Regions from separate parts of the Lentzea sp. NPDC055074 genome, predicted to be linked through region 3. Evidence: riboswitches for the same ligand, from Rfam matches in the RefSeq annotation. Region 3 holds a riboswitch; each other region holds the start of a gene.

Region 1 (6,767 bases), on a different contig from region 3:
ACGTGTCCGGGATCGACCTCTCCCCCGCGATGATCGCGCTCGCGCGGGAGAGCCACCCCGGGCTGCGGTTCGAGGTGGGGTCGATGACCGAGCCGATCGGCGGTGAGCTCGGCGGGATCCTCGCCTGGTGGTCGTTGATCCACGTGCCCGACGAGCTCGTTCCCGTGGTGTTCGGGCACTTCCGCGAGGCGCTGCGGCCGGGCGGGTTGCTGCAGCTGGGTTTCCACGTCGGGGACCGCACCAACCGCAAGACCACGGGCTACGGAGGGCACCCGATGCGGGTGGACGTGCACCTGCGGCCGCCGGACCGGGTGGCGGGCTGGCTGCGGGACGCGGGCTTCACCGTCGAGGCGCGGTGGCTGTTCGGCGAGAACGGCGAGGACGGCGCGGTGCTGTTCGCCCGGCGCGGGTGAGACCATCTGCGCCGTGTCAGAGGAACAGATCTGCCAGCGTTGCGGTGAGACGGTCGAGCTGGAGACCGAGGACTTCGAGCTGTTCGAGCGGATGCACCCGGACTGCTTCCACTTCGCGTTCGAGCACGACCTGAACCAGCCCGGTCTGAGCGCCGACGAGAACTGCGGCGACGACGCCTGCCCCGTCGGGGCGTGAAAAAGGGGCGCACCCCCGAGTGCGCCCCTTCTCCCTCGAACCACGTCAGCTGCTGTACGCCTCGAGCGGCGGGCAGGAGCAGACCAGGTTGCGGTCGCCCTTCGCGCCGTCGATGCGGCGGACCGGCGGCCAGATCTTCGGCGTGCTGCTCTGGCCCGCGGGGAAGACGGCCTCCTCGCGGGTGTACGGGTGGTTCCACTCGCCGGTCGTCACGCAGGCCGCGGTGTGCGGGGCGTTGCGCAGCGGGTTGTCCTCGACGGGCCACTCGCCGGCGCCGACGCGGTCGATCTCGCGCTTGATGGCGATCATGGCGTCGATGAACCGGTCGATCTCGGCCAGGTCCTCGGACTCGGTCGGCTCGACCATCAGGGTGCCCGCGACCGGGAACGACATCGTCGGGGCGTGCAGGCCGTAGTCGGCGAGGCGCTTCGCGACGTCGTCCACCGTCACGCCGGTGGCCTTGGTGATCGGGCGCAGGTCGAGGATGCACTCGTGGGCGACGAAGCCGCCCTCGCCGGTGTAGAGGACCGGGTAGTGCTCGTCGAGGCGGCGGGCCACGTAGTTCGCGGCCGCCACGGCGGTCAGGGTGGCGCGGCGCAGGCCGTCGCCGCCCATCATGCGCACGTAGGCCCACGAGATCGGCAGGATCGACGCGGACCCCCACGGGGCGCCCGAGATCGGGCCGACACCGGTGGCCGGGCCGGCCGTCGGCTGCAGCGGGTGGTTCGGCAGGAACGGGGCGAGGTGGGACTTCACGCCGATCGGGCCGACGCCGGGGCCACCGCCGCCGTGGGGGATGCAGAACGTCTTGTGCAGGTTCAGGTGCGAGACGTCCGAACCGAACTTGCCGTAGCGGGCGAGGCCGATCAGCGCGTTGAGGTTCGCGCCGTCGACGTACACCTGGCCGCCCGCGTCGTGGACCAGGCCGCAGACCTCGCGGACGGTGTCCTCGTACACGCCGTGGGTCGACGGGTAGGTGATCATGATCGCGGCCAGGTCGTCCGCGTGCTCGGCGACCGTGGAACGCAGGTGGCCCATGTCGATGTTGCCCTTGTCGTCGCACTTCACGACGACGACGCGCATGCCGGCCATGACGGCGGACGCGGCGTTGGTGCCGTGCGCGGACGACGGGATCAGGCAGACGTCGCGGTCGGCGTTGCCGTTCGCGCGGTGGTACGCGCGGATCGCCAGCAGACCGGCGAACTCACCCTGCGAGCCGGCGTTGGGCTGCAGCGAGACGGCGTCGTAGCCGGTGACCTCGGCGAGCCACGCCTCCAGGTCGGACACGATCTTCAGCAGACCGCGGGCGTCCTCGACGGGCGCGAACGGGTGCAGCGTCGAGAACTCCGGCCAGGTGATGGACTCCATCTCCGCGGTGGCGTTCAGCTTCATCGTGCAGGAGCCGAGCGGGATCATGCTGCGGTCGAGCGCCACGTCCTTGTCGGACAGCGCGCGCAGGTAGCGCAGCAGCGCGGTCTCGGAGCGGTGCGCGTGGAAGACCGGGTGCGTCAGGTAGTCCGAGGTGCGGCGCAGGTCGGCCGGGATGCCGTCGGCGGTGTCGGCGTCGATCGCGTCCACATCGGACCCGGTGACCCCGAAGGCCTCCCACACGGCGATGATGTGCGCGCGCGTGGTCTTCTCGTCGCAAGCGATCGCGACGACGTCGGCGTCGACGAGGCGCAGGTTGATGCCGGCCTCGCGAGCCTTCGCGACGACCGCCGCGGCCTGGCCCTCGACGCGGACCTCGACGGTGTCGAAGAACTCGCCGTGTACGACGTCCAGACCGGCCTCGCACAGGCCCGTGGCGAGCACGGTCGCGAGGCGGTGCACGCGGGTCGCGATCGAACGCAGGCCCTCGGGACCGTGGTAGACGGCGTACATGGACGCGATGACGGCCAGCAGCACCTGTGCGGTGCAGATGTTCGACGTGGCCTTCTCGCGGCGGATGTGCTGCTCGCGCGTCTGCAGCGCGAGGCGGTAGGCGAGCGAGCCGTCCGAGTCGACGGAGACGCCCACGAGACGGCCGGGCAGCTGACGCTCCAGACCGGACCGGACGGCCATGTAACCCGCGTGCGGGCCGCCGAAGCCGATCGGGACGCCGAAGCGCTGGGTGGTGCCGACGACGACGTCCGCGCCGATCTCGCCCGGCGCGCGCAGCAGCGTCAGCGCCAGCAGGTCGGCGACGACGACGGCCTGCGCACCGGCGTTGTGGATCTCCTCGATGAGCGCCTTCTGGTCGCGCACCACACCGGACGCGCCGGGGTAGGACAGCAGCACGCCGAAGAAGTCACCGCCGAGGCCCAGGCCCTCGATGCCCTGCGACAGGTCGGCGACGACGATCTCGATGCCGAGCGGCTCGGCGCGCGTCTCGATTACGGCGAGCGTCTGGGGCAGCGTGTCGGAGTCGATGACGAACTTGTTCGACTTGGACTTGCCGGCGCGGCGCACGAGCGTCATCGCCTCGGCGGCCGCGGTCGACTCGTCCAGCATGGACGCGTTCGCGACCGGCAGGCCCGTCAGGTCGCCGACCATCGTCTGGAAGTTCAGCAGCGCCTCGAGACGGCCCTGCGAGATCTCCGGCTGGTACGGCGTGTACGCGGTGTACCAGGCGGGCGACTCGAGCACGTTGCGCAGGATCACGCCCGGCGTCACGGTGTCGTAGTAGCCCAGGCCGATCATCTGCGTCATCGGGCGGTTCTGCGACGCGAGCTCGCGCAGCTCCGCGAGCGCCTCGGTCTCGGTGGCCGGGGCGGGCAGGTCCAGCACGAGGTCGCGCTCGTGGATGGACGAAGGCACCGCGTGCTGCGCCAGCTCCTCGAGCGACCCGACGCCGATGACGTCGAGGATGCGCGCGAGTTCGGCGGGGCGCGGGCCGACGTGGCGGTCGGCGAACGGGGTGCCGTGCTCGAGAGCGGCGAGCGGAATGCGGTCCTGCGTCATCAAACGCCTCCGGGGGGCTGCGGGCACACGTGTCCTGGTGCCCTCCCCGCTCTGTCCGTACCCGATGTCGGGCGCCTGAGAGGTTCACCCACCTGCACAGGCTGGGCTTTCACCGTCGGCGGGATCCCGGGGGATCCACTTTCCAGAGGCGTCTCGCTCGAGCGGTCCTGGATGCCTGAGAGGTTCCCGGGGAGGGACTTGCTCCTTCGGCGCCGGGCTCGGGGCCCGGTCTCTCCCGCCTGAGTTCAGCGACTACCCGCGAAGAATACCCGCAGGCAGTCCAGGTAGTCCCTAGGGACGCGACCTACGTCTCAGCACCGAGACCGGTGAGCACCCGTGCGACCGGGTCCGCCGGGTCGTCGCGGAGCGCTTCGAGCAGGTGCCGGGTGCCCACGACCGCGTCCCCGCGCCGGGCGGCGACGAGCTTCGCCCGTTCCACCGCGCGTTCCACGGTGCCGCCCGCGGGCAACGCGGACGGGTCCACGCCCGCCTCTCGCAGGGCCGCGGCGCCACCGGTCTCGAACTCCGCCTTGAGCCTGCGGCCCGCCACCGCGAGCTGGTGGTCGACGGTCAGCACCGCCTCGACGAGGTCCCGTGACGAGAGGTCACGCCGTGCGGCGACCGCGAGCCGTTCGGCCTCGTTGCGCACGACGGTCAGCATCGGACCGCCGAGCCCCTGGCCGCGCGAGACGAGCTTGGTCAGCCAGCGCACGTACCCGCCGCCGGACTCGCCCTCCAGGGCTCCCGCCTTGCGCAGCAACCACACGGCGGGTGCTTCCTCCTGCTCGGCGTAGGGCCGCGCGGCGTCGGCTCGCACGGCGTCGGCCGTCGCCTCGACGTCCACACCGCGCACCACGAACAGGTCGGCCGCACGACCGGAGTCCTGCGCCAGCAACGCGAGCGAGAGGTGGGTCGTGGTCAGCACGCCTTCGCCCGCCTGGCCGGCAGCGGCGAGGAGACAGTCCTCCAGCGCGCGGCTGACGGGCAGAACGGTGTCCACGCGGGCCAGGTCGCAGGCGGCGCTCATCAGCGCCGTGACGTCCGGATGGGACTCGGGAACGACACCGCCGTCGTCACCGGCCCAGTGCTCGGTCCCCCGCGCCATCGCCTGGGCCGCCAGCGACCTCACGCCGAGCTTGCGGCCCGGACCGATGGTGTCGATCAGCGAGATCAGCAGGTTCTCGGTGCCGAGGAAGCCGAACTCCAGCCGGACGGCTCGCTGCACCGCGGCGGCCAGCACCTTCACGACCTGCGAGGAAGGGGTGTGCGTCATGCCGTGAACGCTAGGGATCAGCGTGATCGCGGCGCTTCTGCCGACCGGCCACTCACGGCGGCCAGTCGGCCACGGTCATCGGGCCGGTCAGCCGGTGGCGCGCTCGCGACGCCGGCGGGTCAGCTCGTCCTCGGTCATCGGGGCGATCTCGACGCCGTCCGCACGTTCGGCCGGGAACTCGTGGATCGTGCCGGAGATCTCCCGCATCGCACCGCTCACCGCGATGCCGAACACGCCCTGACCGCCCTGCAGCAGGTCGACGACCTCCTCCGGCGAGGTGCACTCGTAGACGGTGGTGCCGTCGGAGAAGAGCGTGATCCTCGCGAGGTCCTGCACGCCGCGGCGGCGCAGGTGGTCGACCGCGACCCTGATGTTCTGCAACGAGACGCCGGTGTCGAGCAGCCGTTTGACGACCTTGAGCACCAGGATGTCCTTGAAGGAGTACAGCCTCTGGCTCCCGGAGCCGTGCGCCATCCTTATCGTCGGCGCGACCAGCCCGGTCCTTGCCCAGTAGTCGAGCTGCCGGTACGTGATGCCCGCGATCTGACACGCCGCGGGTCCTCGGTAACCGACGAGCTCGTCCGGCAGCGAGGAGTCCGGGAACAGTTCACCCTGCAGCCCGGATTCGGCCCTCAAGGGCGCTTCCTCGACCACGCCTGCCTCCCCTCGGAACGGCCACGAAACTCATGACCGTCAAGCCGCCGCGTCCACTCTCGTGAAGCGGCGACGTCCACTCGAGTTCGACGGTAAGACCGGTCCGATGGCAGGTCAACGCGACGCGCGGGGAGTTGCGACCCTCAACCTGAGGTTGAGAGTCATACCGTCACCCGAACTAGCACGTTCAGGTGACGTTTAGTGATCGTTTAGCGGCCATGACGACCGTAAGTAGTCTGATCGAGGGACATCCGAATGAACTGACCTGCCGCCCATACAAGACAGAGCGCGACCCCTGAAAACTCAGATGTCCGCTCCCCCGCAGTGCCTACGTATCCGCTCCACGGAAGTCCTCCGGGGAGACGGAGTCGAGGAACTCGCGGAACTTCTCCACCTCGTCCTCCTGCTCGTCCGGGATGATCAGGCCCGCCTCGGCCAGCACCGACTCCTCGGCGTGGATGGGGACGCCCACGCGCAACGCCAGCGCCACCGAGTCCGAGGGCCGCGCGGACACCCGCACGTCACCGTCGAACACGAGCTCCGCGAAGAACGTGCCCTCCTGCAGGTCGGTGATCCTGACCTGTTCGAGGTTGCGGCCCAGTGCCCCGATGACGTCCTTGAGGAGGTCGTGGGTGAGCGGTCGAGCAGGACGCACGCCCTGCTGCTCCAGCGCGATCGCGGTGGCCTCGACGCTGCCGATCCAGATGGGCAGGTACCGCTCGCCCTCGGTTTCGCGCAGAAGAAGGATCGGCTGGTTCTGGGGCAGCTCCACCCGCACGCCGACGACGCGCATTTCGCTCATCGGGCCTCGCCTCCCTCTTTTTGTTCGGGGACGACCCGGTTTCACACCCGAGCATCCCCCGGCGTACCTGTCCGACGCTACCCGCCAAGCGGGCCGTGTGCTCAATCGTTTCGGGCAGATCGTGATCAAGAAGGCACACATCTCCAGCTGATCAGGACTGGCGCAGGCCCGCTCTCACCAACAACGTGTGCAACGAGGTGAAGAGGCCTGCCAATTCCCGGATCGTCTCGGGATCTGAGAAGGACTTCAGCACGACCACCTCGTGATCCGCTGCTGCGCGGACCGCGCGCAGGTGCTCGCGCTCGACGCCGAGCCCGGTCATCGTCCGGATCGTGCGGAGCGCGGTGACGTCCTCGGTGGTGAACCGGCCGCCGGGGCCGGGGCGCAGCAGACCGTCGCGTTCCAGCTGGGACAGCTGGTCGGCGCCGAACCCGGTCTGGGCCAGCAGATCGATCCGGGAGACCGACGCCGCCGAGTCGGTCACGGCGT
Region 2 (6,767 bases), on a different contig from region 3:
CGCCGCACCGCCAAGATCTGGTCCACGCCCATCCGGCCCTCCTCGAACGTCAGCGCGCCGCCCGCGAGGTAGAGGCGCCAGACCCGTGCCTGGCCCTCGCCGACCAACGCGACGACGTCGTCCCAGCGCTCCTCCAGGGTCTCGGCCCAGGCGCGCACGGTCCAAACGTAGTGCTCGCGCAGCGCGTGCACGTCACGGATCTCCAGGCCGGCTCCTTCGAGGAAGCCCGTCGTGGCGCTGACCGGGCGCATGTGCATGTCCGGCGCCACGTACGACTCGATGAACGCGCCACCGCCCGGTGCGTTGCGGCCGCGCGACATCTGCTGCAGCAGCAGGCGTCCCTCGGGCTTGAGCAGCCGGTGCAGCGTCGCGGCGTACTCCGGGTAGTTGCTCTCGCCGACGTGCTCACCCATCTCGATGGTCGAGATCGCGTCGAACGGCTCGTCGCGCACCTCGCGGTAGTCCTGCAGGCGCACCTCGACGCGACCCGTCAGGCCCTCGGCCTCGATGCGGGTGAGGATGTGCGCGCGCTGCTGGGCGGAGATCGTCACGCCCGTCGCGTGCACGCCGTAGTGCTTCGCGGCGTGGATGATCATCGAGCCCCACCCGCAGCCGACGTCGAGCAGGCGCATGCCGGGCTGGAGGCCGAGCTTGCGGCAGACGAGGTCGAGCTTGTTGTGCTGCGCCTGCGCGAGCGGTTCGTCCTCGGACGTGAAGTACGCGCACGAGTAGGCCATGCTCGGGTCGAGCACGAGCCGGTAGAAGTCGTTGCTCAGGTCGTAGTGGTGCGAAATGGCGTCCCGGTCGCGGCTCTTGGTGTGCAGCGCGCCCCGCAGCCGTGCTTCCTCCTTCGGCGCGTCCGGATTGGGTCCCAGCACTTTCAGTTGCACTGCGAGTTTCGCGACCTCCGTGAGCTTGGGCCGCCGCGTGACACCACGCCGCACGAGACCCCAGATCTGGGAGAGACCGGTCGCGAGGTCACCCTCCACGTCGAGCTCCCCGCTCACGTACGCGCGCGCGAGCCCCAGCTCGTTCGGACTCCACACGAGCCGCCGCAACGCGTCGCGCGACCGGATCACGAGCACCGTGCCGTCCTGCGGCCCGGCGACGCTTCCGTCCCAAGCCCGAAATCCGATCGGCAAGGGCGCACCCAGCACCCGTTCGGCCATTCCCGCCAGCTGACCAGCGACGACCACCCTGCACCTCCTGCGTTACCCGGCTCCGCCAGACGTTCGAGACAGCAAGAGGTTCGGTTCGTTTCTGAACCGAGACGCAACCCCGGCCGTATGGCCTCGATAGAGCGAACGGATGGACAAGGAGGACATGAGTGTGATCCGACGTAACCGCATTGCCATCGGGCTCGCCGCGGGACTCGCAGTTGTGCTGGGTCTGGGTGTCTGGAGCGCCACGGGCAGTGGCACGAACTCCAAGCCGGTGGCACAAACCGAAACCGACCTGGGCGTCCTCGGTGACTACGGCGACGTGGGTCAGCCCCCGGTACTCCAGGAACCCGCGCAGGCCCCCGAAGCCCCCGTGCAGCAGCAGGCCCCGGAGACCCCGGTCGCGCAGCCCCCGGCGGCGCAGCCCCCCGCAGCAGCACCGGTCAGCACCTTGAGGCTGGTCGGCAAGAGCGTGGACAAGATGGGCCAGGTCGTCCAGGACGGCGATGGCCGCACCCTGTACCGCTTCGACAAGGACGTTCCGAAGCCGGAAGGCAAGTCCAACTGCAACGACCAGTGCGCGGTGACGTGGCCGCCGCTGTTCTCGGACACGGTTCCGCAGCTGGAAGGCGTCGACTCGAAGCTGGTCTCGCTGATCACCCGCGCTGACGGCAAGAAGCAGGTCGCCATCGACGGCTGGCCTCTCTACACCTATTCGAAGGACCCGGCGCCGGGCAAGTGGGCCGGCCAGGGCATCGGCAACACGTGGTTCGTGATCCAGCCCAACGGCAAGCGCAACGTCGAGTGCCTCCCGCCTGGTGTGACGGCTCCGGCTGCGTAACCCCACAGCGTCCCGTTAGGACGGTCCATCTGAGACACACATCACCCTGACACGGTGAAACCCCGGCCCTGGGGAAGGGGCCGGGGTTCCCGTCGTTTCGCTCCAGGGTTCGCAGAACGCGAAGGGGCGCCACCGTTCTCCGGTGGCGCCCCTTCGCGGTTCGGCTCAGAGAGTCGAGTACAGCGGGTGCTTCGCCGCCAGCACCTCGACACGCGCGCGCAGCTCGTCGATCGCCGCGTTCGGCTTGAGGGCCTCCGCGATCACGTCGGCGACCTCGGTGAAGTCGACCTCGCCGAACCCGCGGGTCGCGAGCGCCGGCGTGCCGATCCGCAGACCGGACGTCACCATCGGCGGACGCGGGTCGTTGGGGACGGCGTTGCGGTTGACCGTGATGCCGATCTGGTGCAGCACGTCCTCGGCCTGCTTGCCGTCGAGCTCGGAGCTCACCAGGTCGACGAGGACCAGGTGCACGTCCGTGCCGCCGGTCAGCACCTTCACGCCCGCGGCCGCGACGTCCGCCTGCGACAGGCGCTCGGCGAGGATCCGCGAGCCTTCGAGGGTGCGGCGCTGGCGGTCCGCGAACTCCGGCGAGGCGGCGTGCTTGAACGCCACGGCCTTGGCCGCGATGACGTGCTCCAGCGGGCCGCCCTGCTGGCCGGGGAACACCGCCGAGTTGATCTTCTTGGCGATGTCGGCGTCGTTCGACAGGATCACGCCGCCACGGGGACCGCCGAGGGTCTTGTGGGTCGTGGTCGTCGTGACGTGCGCGTGCGGCACGGGCGACGGGTGCAGGTCGGCGGCGACGAGGCCGGCGAAGTGCGCCATGTCGACCATCAGGTAGGCCTCGACCGAGTCCGCGATGCGGCGGAACTCGGCGAAGTCCAGCTGACGCGGGTAGGCGGACCAGCCCGCGACGATCAGCTTCGGGCGGTGCTCGGTCGCCAGGCGCTCGACCTCGGCCATGTCGACGCGGCCGTCGGAGTCCGCGACGTGGTACGGCACGACGTTGTAGAGCTTGCCGGAGAAGTTGATCCGCATGCCGTGCGTCAGGTGGCCGCCGTGCGCGAGGTCCAGGCCGAGGATCGTGTCGCCGGGCTGGAGCAGCGCGAACATCGCGGCCGCGTTGGCCTGCGCGCCCGAGTGCGGCTGGACGTTCGCGAAGCCGGCGCCGAAGAGCGACTTGATGCGCTCGATGGCGAGGCGCTCGACGACGTCCACGTGCTCGCACCCGCCGTAGTAGCGGCGGCCGGGGTAGCCCTCGGCGTACTTGTTCGTCAGCACCGAGCCCTGCGCCTGCAGCACCGAGACGGGCGTGAAGTTCTCCGAGGCGATCATCTCGAGCGTGCCCTGCTGGCGAGCCAGCTCGGCCGCAACGGCCTCGGCCACCTCGGGGTCGTACTCCGCGAGGGAAGCGTTGAACTGGTCGGACATCTGGAAGATCTCCCTACTTGGCGCGCTTGTAGAACGGAAGTGCGACGACCTCGACCGGCTGCTTCTTGCCGCGGACGTCCACCAGCAACTGGGTGCCCGGCTCGGCACTGGCCTTCGTCACGTAGGCCATGGCGACGGAGTAGCCGAGGGTCGGGGACAGCGCGCCCGACGTCACCTCGCCCACGACCTCGTCGCCGTTCAGCACCGCGTACCCGTGGCGCGGGGCACGGCGCTCGGGGGTCTTCAGCCCGACCAGGACCGAGTCCACACCGGACTCGGCGACCTTGGTCAGCGCGTCACGGCCCACGAAGTCGCCCGGCTTGTCGAGCTTCACGACGCGGCCCAGGTTCGCGTTGTACGGCGTCAGCGACGTGGTGAGCTCGTTGCCGTACAAGGGCATCCCGGCTTCGAGGCGCAGCGTGTCGCGGCAGCCGAGACCGCACGGCTTGAGCTCGTGCGTCTCGCCCGCGGTCAGCAGCGCCGCCCAGACGGCCGGCGCGTCGGCGGGCGCGACGAACAGCTCGAAGCCCTCCTCGCCGGTGTAGCCGGTGCGTGCCAGCAGGGCGTCGACACCGGCCACCGTGGACGGGTACGAGGCGTAGTACTTGACCGACGCCAGGTCCGTCTCGGTCAGGCCGGACAGGATCTCGACGGACTTGGGGCCCTGGATCGCGATCAGGGCGTAGTCCGTCGACTTGTCCGCGACGACGGTGTCGAAGCCGGCGGCGCGCTCGACCAGTGCTTCAGCCACCACTGAAGCGTTGGAGGCGTTCGCGACGACCATGAACTCCTGGTCGCCCAGGCGGTACACGATCAGGTCGTCGATCACGCCGCCGTCGGCCTGCGTGATCATCGTGTAGCGCGCCTTGCCGACGGCCAGCGCCGAGATGTGGCCGACGAGCGCGAAGTCGAGGGCCTCCCCCGCCTGCGGGCCGGTCAGGACGATCTCACCCATGTGCGTGAGGTCGAAGAGGCCCGCGGTCTGGCGCACCGCGTGGTGCTCCGCGAGCTCGGACGAGTAGCGCAGCGGCATCCGCCAGCCCGCGAAGTCGGTGAACATCGCGCCGAGCTGCTCGTGCTCGGCGTTCAGAGGCGTGAGGCGGGACATCAGAACGCTCCTCCAGGGTGCGCCAAAGGACCGGACGCGGCCGGCTGAGGCATCAGAAGAATGACACGGTCCATCGGAGACTCCTCACTAGAGCGAGCCTCCCCCTCTGTCATGAGCCTGAGAGCTTCGCCACGCAGAGCGTGACTTGCACCGTGGGCGAGGCTGCCGAGCAGCCTGCTTTCCAGAGTTGCCTTCGTCGTGCGGTACCTGTACCTGAGAGATTCCGGGGAGGAGTTGCTCCTACGGTGTCCCCGCTGAAGGGGACTCTCCCGCGCGACATCGACGGCCGTGTTCAGTTGGTAGCCCCAGACGCTAGCAGGCCAAACGTCACAACGGCACGCCCTGCGCGGTCTTCTCGACCACCTTGCGCTCCGCCCAGAAGGACAGGAACGGGATCGTGCCGGCGATCAGGACCAGCAGGGTGCCCTTGATCGACCAGCGCAGCTTGAGCGCCAGGTCGACGGAAATCACCAGGTAGATGGCGTAGAGGAAGCCGTGGATCGGGCCGACGACCTTCATCGCGCCACCCATGTCCGCGGCGTACTTGAGCACCATCGCCACGACCAGGAGCAGCAGGAAGACTCCGACCACGTAAGCCATGACCCTGAACCGGGTCAACGCACCCTTCATCTGCCCGCCTTCGCTCAACGACCGTCCCGCGCGTTGAGGTCCGCGAGCATGCGGTTGTAGGCCGCGAGCTCCGCGTCTTCGTCATCGTCGAGGTGCTCGACAGGCGCGGGTTTGACGGCGACAACCGTACTTTCCGGCCTGGGAGCAGGTGCAACCGGATCCTCGTCACGCCGCTGACGTGCCAGCCGGCGGAACCGCCACACCATGAAAAGGGGGAAGAGGCCGAAGAGCGGCCACTGGAGCACGTACCCGAGGTTCTGGAACGTGCCGCTGGCGGACTCGAAGCGCTGCCACTGCCACCAGGCGAGCCCGCAACAGACGATCAACGCCGCCAGACAGGCGAACGCGATCAGCACACGTTGGGGAGTAAGGAGGCCGCGCACGACCTCAGACTACTTGGGTGAGGCCTCCTGACGGAGGCCACCCCGTGGGGGTCCGGGGGCTTGCCCCCGGCTGGGGCGTGGGGGCTCGGCCCCCACAGAACACGCGGAACGATCGGGGTGAGCGCAGTCCGCGAACATGGGGGCCCCAATCGCGGAGCCCCGGTCCACTACGCCACGCCGTCCCGGCGCTGCCTCTGCAGACGAGCAACACACCAGGCCGCGGCGGAGCCACGACGAAGGTGCTGGAGAACCGTCATCGGTCCCAGGCGCCTCCCGAGGTCGGCAGGGGACAGGCCGGCCGCGCGGTAGTCGAGCGCGCGCTGGTCCAACGGGCTGATGCCCGCGTCCCACCACTGCTCGGCCTCGGCGACGTCGCCCACCAGCTGCCAGTAGCTCGCCGCGGCGGCGAGCAGTGCCTCGGGTGCCTCCGGCGCCCGCTTGCGCATCGCGGCCACGTAGGCCGGATCCGCCGAGTCGACCTTGACCAAGCCACGCGACCCGCTCCTGCCGCCCCGCTGGACGGGGATGCCAGGCGCCGAGGGGGGAGCCTCCGCGAGCCACGCGTTCTTGATCCGGTTCACCTCCTGCATCTCTGCGTCATCAGACCGTTCAGCCGCCCACTGCTGCAACAGCTCGTGGACCCCGGAGTCCTCGACCATATGTGCCTCCTCGTCGGTCGGGGATCGGCCATTGCAGCGGAAGGTATTCGGTAGGTCTGACAATCGCCAGACCCTGAATCGCCAGAACACCCGTTACCAGTGCGTGATTGGCCGCTTTCCACCCATCCGGCTCAACGCAGATGGCCGAGGATCACCGTCCGTCACTAGCTGAGCGGGGTGGCCGTCCCGAAGAGGCTCCTGATGAAGGTGATGATCGACTCCGCCCCCTGACGCAGCCAGCCGAGAACCTGCTGGACCGCCGAAGCGGACTGCTCGGGCTGGGTGATCAGGAGGAACAGCACCAGCGCGACGCCCGCCAGCACTAGCACCTTCTTGAGGTTCACAGGTACCTCTCCGTCCGTGTGGTTCACCGGTCGGGCGGCCGGCCGCCCGTGTCACCCGACATGGTCCCTCATTCACCCGGCCGATGAACAACGACCACGCCAAACCGTCCCGGGGTTCCGCCAGCGGCACACGCCTGCACGGCGCCCAACGTCACCCGAATGGCGGCTAAAGAGGGGCGTCAACAGCGCCGATGTCCTGGGCACGAGGTGA
Region 3 (6,767 bases):
CCCGACTCCGTCTTCATCGGCCGAACCCCCTGCTCGCCGCACCGCGAACTCGGGAATTCACTCGTTTGCTGGACGAGCCGGACACGGGCAGTGGTCCACTCGGGGAAACTTTCGGGTCGCGTTTCGGTGGGGGTGCTGGGCGCGGTGCGCCAAGGCCCGCTATATTTGGTCACGGCGGCCCCGCTCCCAGTGACCCCCAGGCTGGTTGAGCGCGGCCGCCCTTTATTTTTCCCAAAAAACCTTTCCGTTCTGAGTGCAATCCTGTTGCGCCCTACCCTCTCGTACGCTGTAAGTTCCTCGTACACCGTAAGGGGGAGGAACGATGACTTCGACGACCGAGAAGGCCGTGGTGCACCCGCACCCGCAACGCTGGGCCGTGCTCGGCGTGCTCTGCCTGTCCGTGATGGTCGTGGTGCTGGACAACACCGTGCTCAACGTGGCGATCCCGTCCATCTCCACGGGCCTGGGCGCGAGCACCGCCGACATCCAGTGGATGATCAACGCCTACTCGCTGGCGCTGGCGGGCCTGCTGCTCACGACGGGGTCGCTGAGCGACAGGTTCGGCCGCAAGCGCGCACTTCTGGTGGGCCTGGTGCTGTTCGGCACGGGCAGTGCGGTCGCGGCCTACGCGAGCTCGTCCGAGGCGTTGATCGCGGCCCGCGGCTTCATGGGCATCGGCGCCGCCGTGCTGATGCCGGGCACGCTGGCCGTGCTGATGCAGCTCTTCGACGACAAGGAACGCCCGAAGGCCATCGGCATCTGGGCCGCTGTCACGAGCCTCGGCTTCGCGGCCGGGCCGGTGATCGGCGGCGCGCTGATCAAGCACTTCTGGTGGGGCTCGGTGTTCCTGATCAACGTGCCGGTGGCGGTCCTCGCGGTCGCGGCCGTCGCGATGCTGGTGCCGGAGTCCAAGGACCCGACCGTGCGCAAGCCGGACGTGCTCGGCTCGATCCTGTCGATCATCGGCATGGTGTCGATCGTGTACGCGGTGATCGAGGTGCCGGAGCACGGGTTCGGCTCGGCCGAGTTCGGCGTGCCGGTCGCGATCGGCCTGGTCACGATGACGGGTTTCGCCTTGTGGGAACGGCACACCGCCGACCCGATGCTCGACCTCGGGTTCTTCCGGAACCGCCGTTTCACCGGCGCGGTGGCGTCGGGCGTGCTGGCGGCGTTCGGCATGGCGGGCTCGCTCTTCCTGCTGACGCAACACCTTCAGGGCGTGCTCGGCTACAGCCCGCTGGAGGCGGGTGTGCGGGTGGCACCGATGGCGATCGCGTTGCTCGTCACCAGCAACACGTTGGGGCAGTTGGTGATGAAGCTCGGCGCGGGCACGGCGATGCTGCTGGGCATGACGATCGTCGCGGCCGGCGTGGCGTTGCTGTCGATCGGCACGACCTACCCGCCGACGCTGGCCGGTCTGATCCTGATCGGCGTGGGTGTCGGTGTGTCCCAACCGGTCGCGGTCAACGCGCTGATGGGGTCGATCCCGCCGGAACGCGCCGGCATCGCGTCCGGGCTGTCGGGCACGCTGACGGAGCTGGGCTCCTCGTTCGGCATCGCGGTGCTCGGTGCGCTGCTGTCGGCGCGGTTCGTGGCCTCGTTGCCGGACGGAGTTCCGGGCCGGTCGCTTTCCGAGGCGCTGCACAGCGGCGCGGACATCACCGTCGTGCGCGAGGCGTTCTCCGACGGCATGAGCGTGAGCCTCGTGATCGGGGCGATCGCGGTGTTCCTGGGAGGTGTTGTGGCCAGCGTGTTGCTCAGGCGTGCATAGGATCGTCGGCGTGGACAGCGTCTGGTTCAGCAAACCCCGGCCCAGCAGCGGTCAGCCTCTCGGCCTCAGCCGGGAGGCGATCGTCCGCAAGGCGATGGAGATGCTGGACGAGCACGGCCTGCAGAAGCTGTCCATGCGCAAGCTCGCGGCGGCACTGGGCGCCGCCCCCATGTCGCTGTACTGGCACGTGCCGACGAAGGACGCGCTGATCGAGCTCTGCCTCGACGAGGTCTACGGCGAGTTCACCCTCCCCGATCCCGAGGCCGACTGGGAGACCGCGGTGCGCGGGATGATGCACGAGCTGCGCCAGCTCGCGCTCAAGCACCCGTGGTGGATCCGCGGGATCGGGGAGTTCAACACGTTCGGCCCGAACGCGGTGGCGTACGCGGACGCCATGTTCGAGCCGATGCTGCGTGCCGGGCTCTCGACCGTGGCCGCCGCCCAGTCGATCTCCGCGGTGGGCAGCTTCGTCAACGGGCACGCGATCGCGGAGGTCAACTTCCTCGGGCGCGGCGGGATGGACTCGCCGCCGGACCTGGCGAAGATCGCCGACCTCTACCGGGACGAGCACCCCCGCTACGTCGCGATGCTGGACGAGCCGGACCTGTGGACGCTGGACGGGCAGTTCGAGTTCGGACTGGACTGCGTGATCGACGGCATCAAGGCCCGCGTAGCCGCCCTCAGATAGGCGAAACCCCCGCAGCGGTTCACGCGTGCGGGGGCCTCATTCATTCAGTTGGCTTTCAGACCACGCTCTCGAGCGGCGTGTGCGGCAGACCGGTCGCCTCGGCCACCGGGCCGTTGGTCAGCTGACCGGCGTGCACGTTGAGACCCAGGGCCAACGAACGGTCGTCCTTCAGCGCCCGCGTCCAGCCCTTGTCGGCCAGCGCGACCGCGTACGGCAGCGTCACGTTGGTCAGCGCGTAGGTCGAGGTGCGCGGGACGGCGCCCGGCATGTTCGCGACGCAGTAGAACACCGAGTTGTGGACCTCGTAGGTCGGCTCGGCGTGCGTGGTGGCGCGCGAGTCCTCGAAGCAACCGCCCTGGTCGATGGCGATGTCGACGAGCACCGAACCCGGCTTCATGTCCGCGACGAGCGCGTTCGACACGAGCTTCGGGGCCGCGGCACCGGGGACGAGCACGGCGCCGATGACCAGGTCGGCCTCGCGGACGGCCTGCTCGATGGCGAACGAGTTCGAGGCGAGCGTGCGCAGCCGGCCCTGGAACTGGGCGTCGATCTGGCGCAGGCGGTCGACGTTGGTGTCGAGGATCTGCACGTCCGCGCCCATGCCGACGGCGATGGTGGCGGCGTTGACGCCCGCCACGCCGCCGCCGATGACGACCACGCGGGCCGGGGCGACACCGGGGACGCCACCGGGCAGCACGCCGCGGCCACCGGAGGGCTTCATCAGCGCGAACGCGCCGACCTGCGGGGCCAGCCTGCCCGCGACCTCGGACATCGGGGCGAGCAGCGGCAGCGAGCGGTTCGGCAGCTGCACGGTCTCGTAGGCGATGGCCGTGGTGCCGGACGCGAGCAGCGCCTCGGTCAGCGGCTTGTCGGCGGCGAGGTGCAGGTACGTGAAGAGGGTCTGACCGGCACGGAGACGCGGGTACTCCTCCGCGATCGGCTCCTTGACCTTGAGAACCAGGTCACCCTCGGCCCACACGTCGTTGGCGGTCGCGAGGATCTTGGCGCCCGCGGCGAGGTACTCCTCGTCCGTGATCGCGGAACCGAGACCGGCGCCCTGCTCGACGTAGACGTCGTGCCCGCGGCTGGTCAGCTCGTGCGCACCGGCAGGGGTGAGAGCGACGCGGTACTCGTGGTTCTTGATCTCGCGGGGAACTGCGATCCGCACGATGACTCCTCCGTTCGGTGGCCGACATCTCATAATGTGGGCCAGTCGCGAGGCCATGTCACTGTGCTGGCAGCACTATCTGCCACCCCCTGGTTTGTTCGTCTGGGACAGAGCGACCTGAGCCTCGTTCGCGTTCCCCTGGACCATCCCGCGTTGACACTCGGCGGGGGCCGCACATAGCGTTCGCCGCGGACAACTGAACACCGGCCGCGGCGCGCGAGCGCCAGAACCCGCGTGGGAGAGACCTCGACGAACCGGTCGGGGCGCCGAAGGGGCAAGCTCCCGCACACTCTCAGGCAGCAAGACCACTCGGGGTAGGCAACTCTGCACGGCGGAGGGGGCGCAAGTTTCCTGATCCGTCACAGCCAGAGGAGTCGCCGCCGTGGAGTTCCCCGAGAACCTGCTCTACACCGTCGAGCACGAGTGGGTCGACTGGACGCCGGGCACCCAGGACCCGCTGACCTGCGGAATCACCGAGTACGCCGCCGACGCCCTCGGCGACATCGTGTACATCCAGCTTCCCGAGGTCGGTGCCGAGGTCGTCACCAACGAGGTCTGCGGCGAGCTGGAGTCCACCAAGTCCGTCAGCGACCTGTTCTCGCCCGTCACCGGTGAGGTGATCGAGGTCAACAGCGCCGTCGTGGACGACCCGGCGGTCGTGAACAGCGACCCGTACGGCGCCGGCTGGCTCTTCAGGGTCCGCGTGGACTCGGCGGAGAACCTGCTCACGGCGGCGAAGTACGCCGAGCTCACCAAGTCCGACTGACATGGGCCTGACTGACCGCTCCACCACCACGAAGGACTGATCAGTGGCGATCAGCGTTTTCGACCTCTTCTCCGTCGGCATCGGACCGTCCAGCTCCCACACGGTCGGACCGATGCGCGCGGCCGCGATGTTCGTCGACAAGCTCGGCGACGGAGTGTCCTCAGTGGACCGCGTGCACGTCGAGCTGTTCGGCTCGCTCGGCGCCACCGGACACGGGCACGGCAGTCCCAAGGCCGTGTTCCTGGGTCTCGAAGGCAACCTGCCCGAAGAAGTCGACCCCGCGGCCGCGGCCCACCGCGTCGAAGAGATCATCTCCGGCGGCCGGCTGAAGCTCGGCGGCGCGCACGAGATCGACTTCGTGCACGACCGCGACCTCGTCATGCACCGCCGCAAGTCACTCCCGTTGCACCCCAACGGGATGAGCTTCGAGGCGTTCAGCGGCGGGAAGTCGGTCGAGCACGCCGTCTACTACTCGATCGGCGGCGGTTTCGTCGTCGACGAGAACGCGTCGGGCACCGACCGGATCAAGCCCGACTCGACGCCGTTGGCACACCCGTTCCTGACCGGCGACCAGCTCCTCGCGCGCTGCCGCGAGACCGGCCTGTCGATCAGCGAGATCATGATGGCCAACGAGCTGTCGTGGCGCACGGAAGCCGAGGTCCGCGAAGGACTCCTGCACATCTGGCACGTCATGCAGGAGTGCGTCGAACGCGGCTGCACCGAGCACGGCGTCCTGCCGGGCGGCCTGAAGGTGCGCCGCCGCGCCGCCGAGATGCGCAGGACGCTGGAGAAGGAGCACTTCGTCACCGACCCGCTGCGGGTCATGGACTGGGTGACGCTCTTCGCGCTGGCCGTCAACGAGGAGAACGCGGCAGGCGGCCGTGTCGTCACCGCACCGACCAACGGCGCGGCCGGCATCGTCCCCGCGGTCCTGCACTACTACACGAAGTTCGTGCCGGGAGCGTCCGACGACGGCGTGGTCAGGTTCCTGCTCACGGCGGGCGCGATCGGCGTGCTGTTCAAGGAGAACGCGTCGATCTCCGGCGCCGAGGTCGGCTGCCAGGGCGAGGTCGGCTCGGCCTGCTCGATGGCCGCCGGCGGTCTCGCCGAGGTTCTGGGCGGTACGCCCGAACAGGTCGAGAACGCCGCCGAGATCGCCATGGAGCACAACCTCGGGCTGACGTGCGACCCGATCGGCGGCCTGGTGCAGATCCCGTGCATCGAACGCAACGCCGTCGCGTCCATCAAGGCCATCACGGCTGTGCGCATGGCCTTGCGGGGCGACGGCTCGCACTTCGTGTCGCTCGACAAGGTCATCAAGACCATGCGGGACACCGGCAAGGACATGTCGGTCAAGTACAAGGAGACGGCACGCGGCGGCCTCGCCGTGAACGTCATCGAGTGTTAGGTCAGCGGGCGTCGTAAGCGGCCTGAGCCGCCAGCACGTCCGGCATGCGCGCCTCCAGCAAGTGGATGAGCGCGAGCAGCCTGTCCGCCGTCTCGCGCCCGAGCGGCGTCAGGCTGTAGTCGACGCGCGGCGGGTTCGTGTTCTGGGCTTCCCGGTGCACGAGCCCGTCGCGCTCGAGGGCCTGCAACGTCTGCGAGAGCATCTTCTCGCTGACCCCGTCGACGCGGCGGCGCAGCTCGTTGAAGCGCAGCGGACCGTCCACGAGCACGCCGAGCGTCAGGCCGCCCCACCTGCCCGTGACGTGCTCCAGCGTGGGGCGCGAGGGGCACGCCTTCGCGAACACGTTGTACTCCATAACAGTATCATAGCTGGTCACAACGCTAACTGATAGTAAGTGTGAGAGCTCTCCGCGTCAGGAGAGCTCTCACACACCTCAGAACGGCCAGGTTGCGTTCCGGCACGCCTCGAGCAGGGGGACCATCCTGAACGTCGCGTCCGACAGGCCGCCGAACTCGTGGCGGTGCGCCTTGCCGGTGGCGTACGCGGCGTTGCCGTAGCCACCCAGGTTGAACCCGTAGATCGGCACGTGCGCGGGCACCGCGTCCGAGACGCCCTGCCCCGCGTACCCACCGATCGTCTGCATGTCCGAGATGATGAACACGCGGTCGTGGCCCCGGTAGGAGCGCTTGAGCGACCCGGTGATGTCGGTGCCGTGGCCGACCTCGCCGATGCGCTTCAGGAACCGGTCCACCTCGCGGATCACCGAGGCGCCCCGCTTCACGTCGTGCCGGAACGTGCCGTCCGCGAAGCCGACCACGTCGACCTGCTCGCCCTTCGCTCCCAGTGCGACGCCGAAGACCGCCGCGGCCTTGGCCGGGGTGACCTTCGACCGCGCCGAGATCGTGCGGTGCGTCATCGACGCCGAGGTGTCGACGAGGACCAGCGACCGGCCGGGCAGCGCGGGCA

Evidence for each region. Region 3 has a riboswitch for glycine ahead of gcvH (glycine cleavage system protein GcvH). Riboswitches for the same ligand answer to the same signal wherever they lie in the genome.
Region 1: another riboswitch for glycine. It lies ahead of gcvP (aminomethyl-transferring glycine dehydrogenase); the one in region 3 lies ahead of gcvH (glycine cleavage system protein GcvH).
Region 2: another riboswitch for glycine. It lies ahead of gcvT (glycine cleavage system aminomethyltransferase GcvT); the one in region 3 lies ahead of gcvH (glycine cleavage system protein GcvH).

The regions. Positions count from the first base shown of each region.
Region 1 covers NZ_JBSGUQ010000020.1:141,414-148,180, forward strand. The annotation lists gene ACWF7A_RS35370 (class I SAM-dependent methyltransferase) at 1-413, shown strand, start outside; gene ACWF7A_RS35375 (hypothetical protein) at 427-609, shown strand; gene gcvP (aminomethyl-transferring glycine dehydrogenase) at 655-3,549, opposite strand; glycine riboswitch at 3,702-3,797, opposite strand; gene ACWF7A_RS35385 (Clp protease N-terminal domain-containing protein) at 3,854-4,822, opposite strand; gene ACWF7A_RS35390 (MerR family transcriptional regulator) at 4,910-5,476, opposite strand; gene ACWF7A_RS35395 (bifunctional nuclease family protein) at 5,805-6,278, opposite strand; gene ftsR (transcriptional regulator FtsR) at 6,430-6,767, opposite strand, start outside.
Region 2 covers NZ_JBSGUQ010000019.1:133,603-140,369, reverse strand. The annotation lists gene ACWF7A_RS34310 (class I SAM-dependent methyltransferase) at 1-1,169, opposite strand, end outside; gene ACWF7A_RS34305 (COG4315 family predicted lipoprotein) at 1,330-2,001, shown strand; gene glyA (serine hydroxymethyltransferase) at 2,167-3,432, opposite strand; gene gcvT (glycine cleavage system aminomethyltransferase GcvT) at 3,446-4,540, opposite strand; glycine riboswitch at 4,640-4,730, opposite strand; glycine riboswitch at 4,732-4,822, opposite strand; gene ACWF7A_RS34290 (DUF3817 domain-containing protein) at 4,868-5,170, opposite strand; gene ACWF7A_RS34285 (hypothetical protein) at 5,185-5,553, opposite strand; gene ACWF7A_RS34280 (transcriptional regulator) at 5,721-6,212, opposite strand; gene ACWF7A_RS34275 (hypothetical protein) at 6,377-6,556, opposite strand.
Region 3 covers NZ_JBSGUQ010000014.1:10,206-16,972, reverse strand. The annotation lists gene ACWF7A_RS28180 (MFS transporter) at 323-1,771, shown strand; gene ACWF7A_RS28175 (TetR/AcrR family transcriptional regulator) at 1,782-2,459, shown strand; gene ald (alanine dehydrogenase) at 2,515-3,627, opposite strand; glycine riboswitch at 3,853-3,945, shown strand; gene gcvH (glycine cleavage system protein GcvH) at 4,010-4,393, shown strand; gene ACWF7A_RS28160 (L-serine ammonia-lyase) at 4,437-5,801, shown strand; gene ACWF7A_RS28155 (winged helix-turn-helix transcriptional regulator) at 5,803-6,156, opposite strand; gene ACWF7A_RS28150 (TROVE domain-containing protein) at 6,235-6,767, opposite strand, start outside.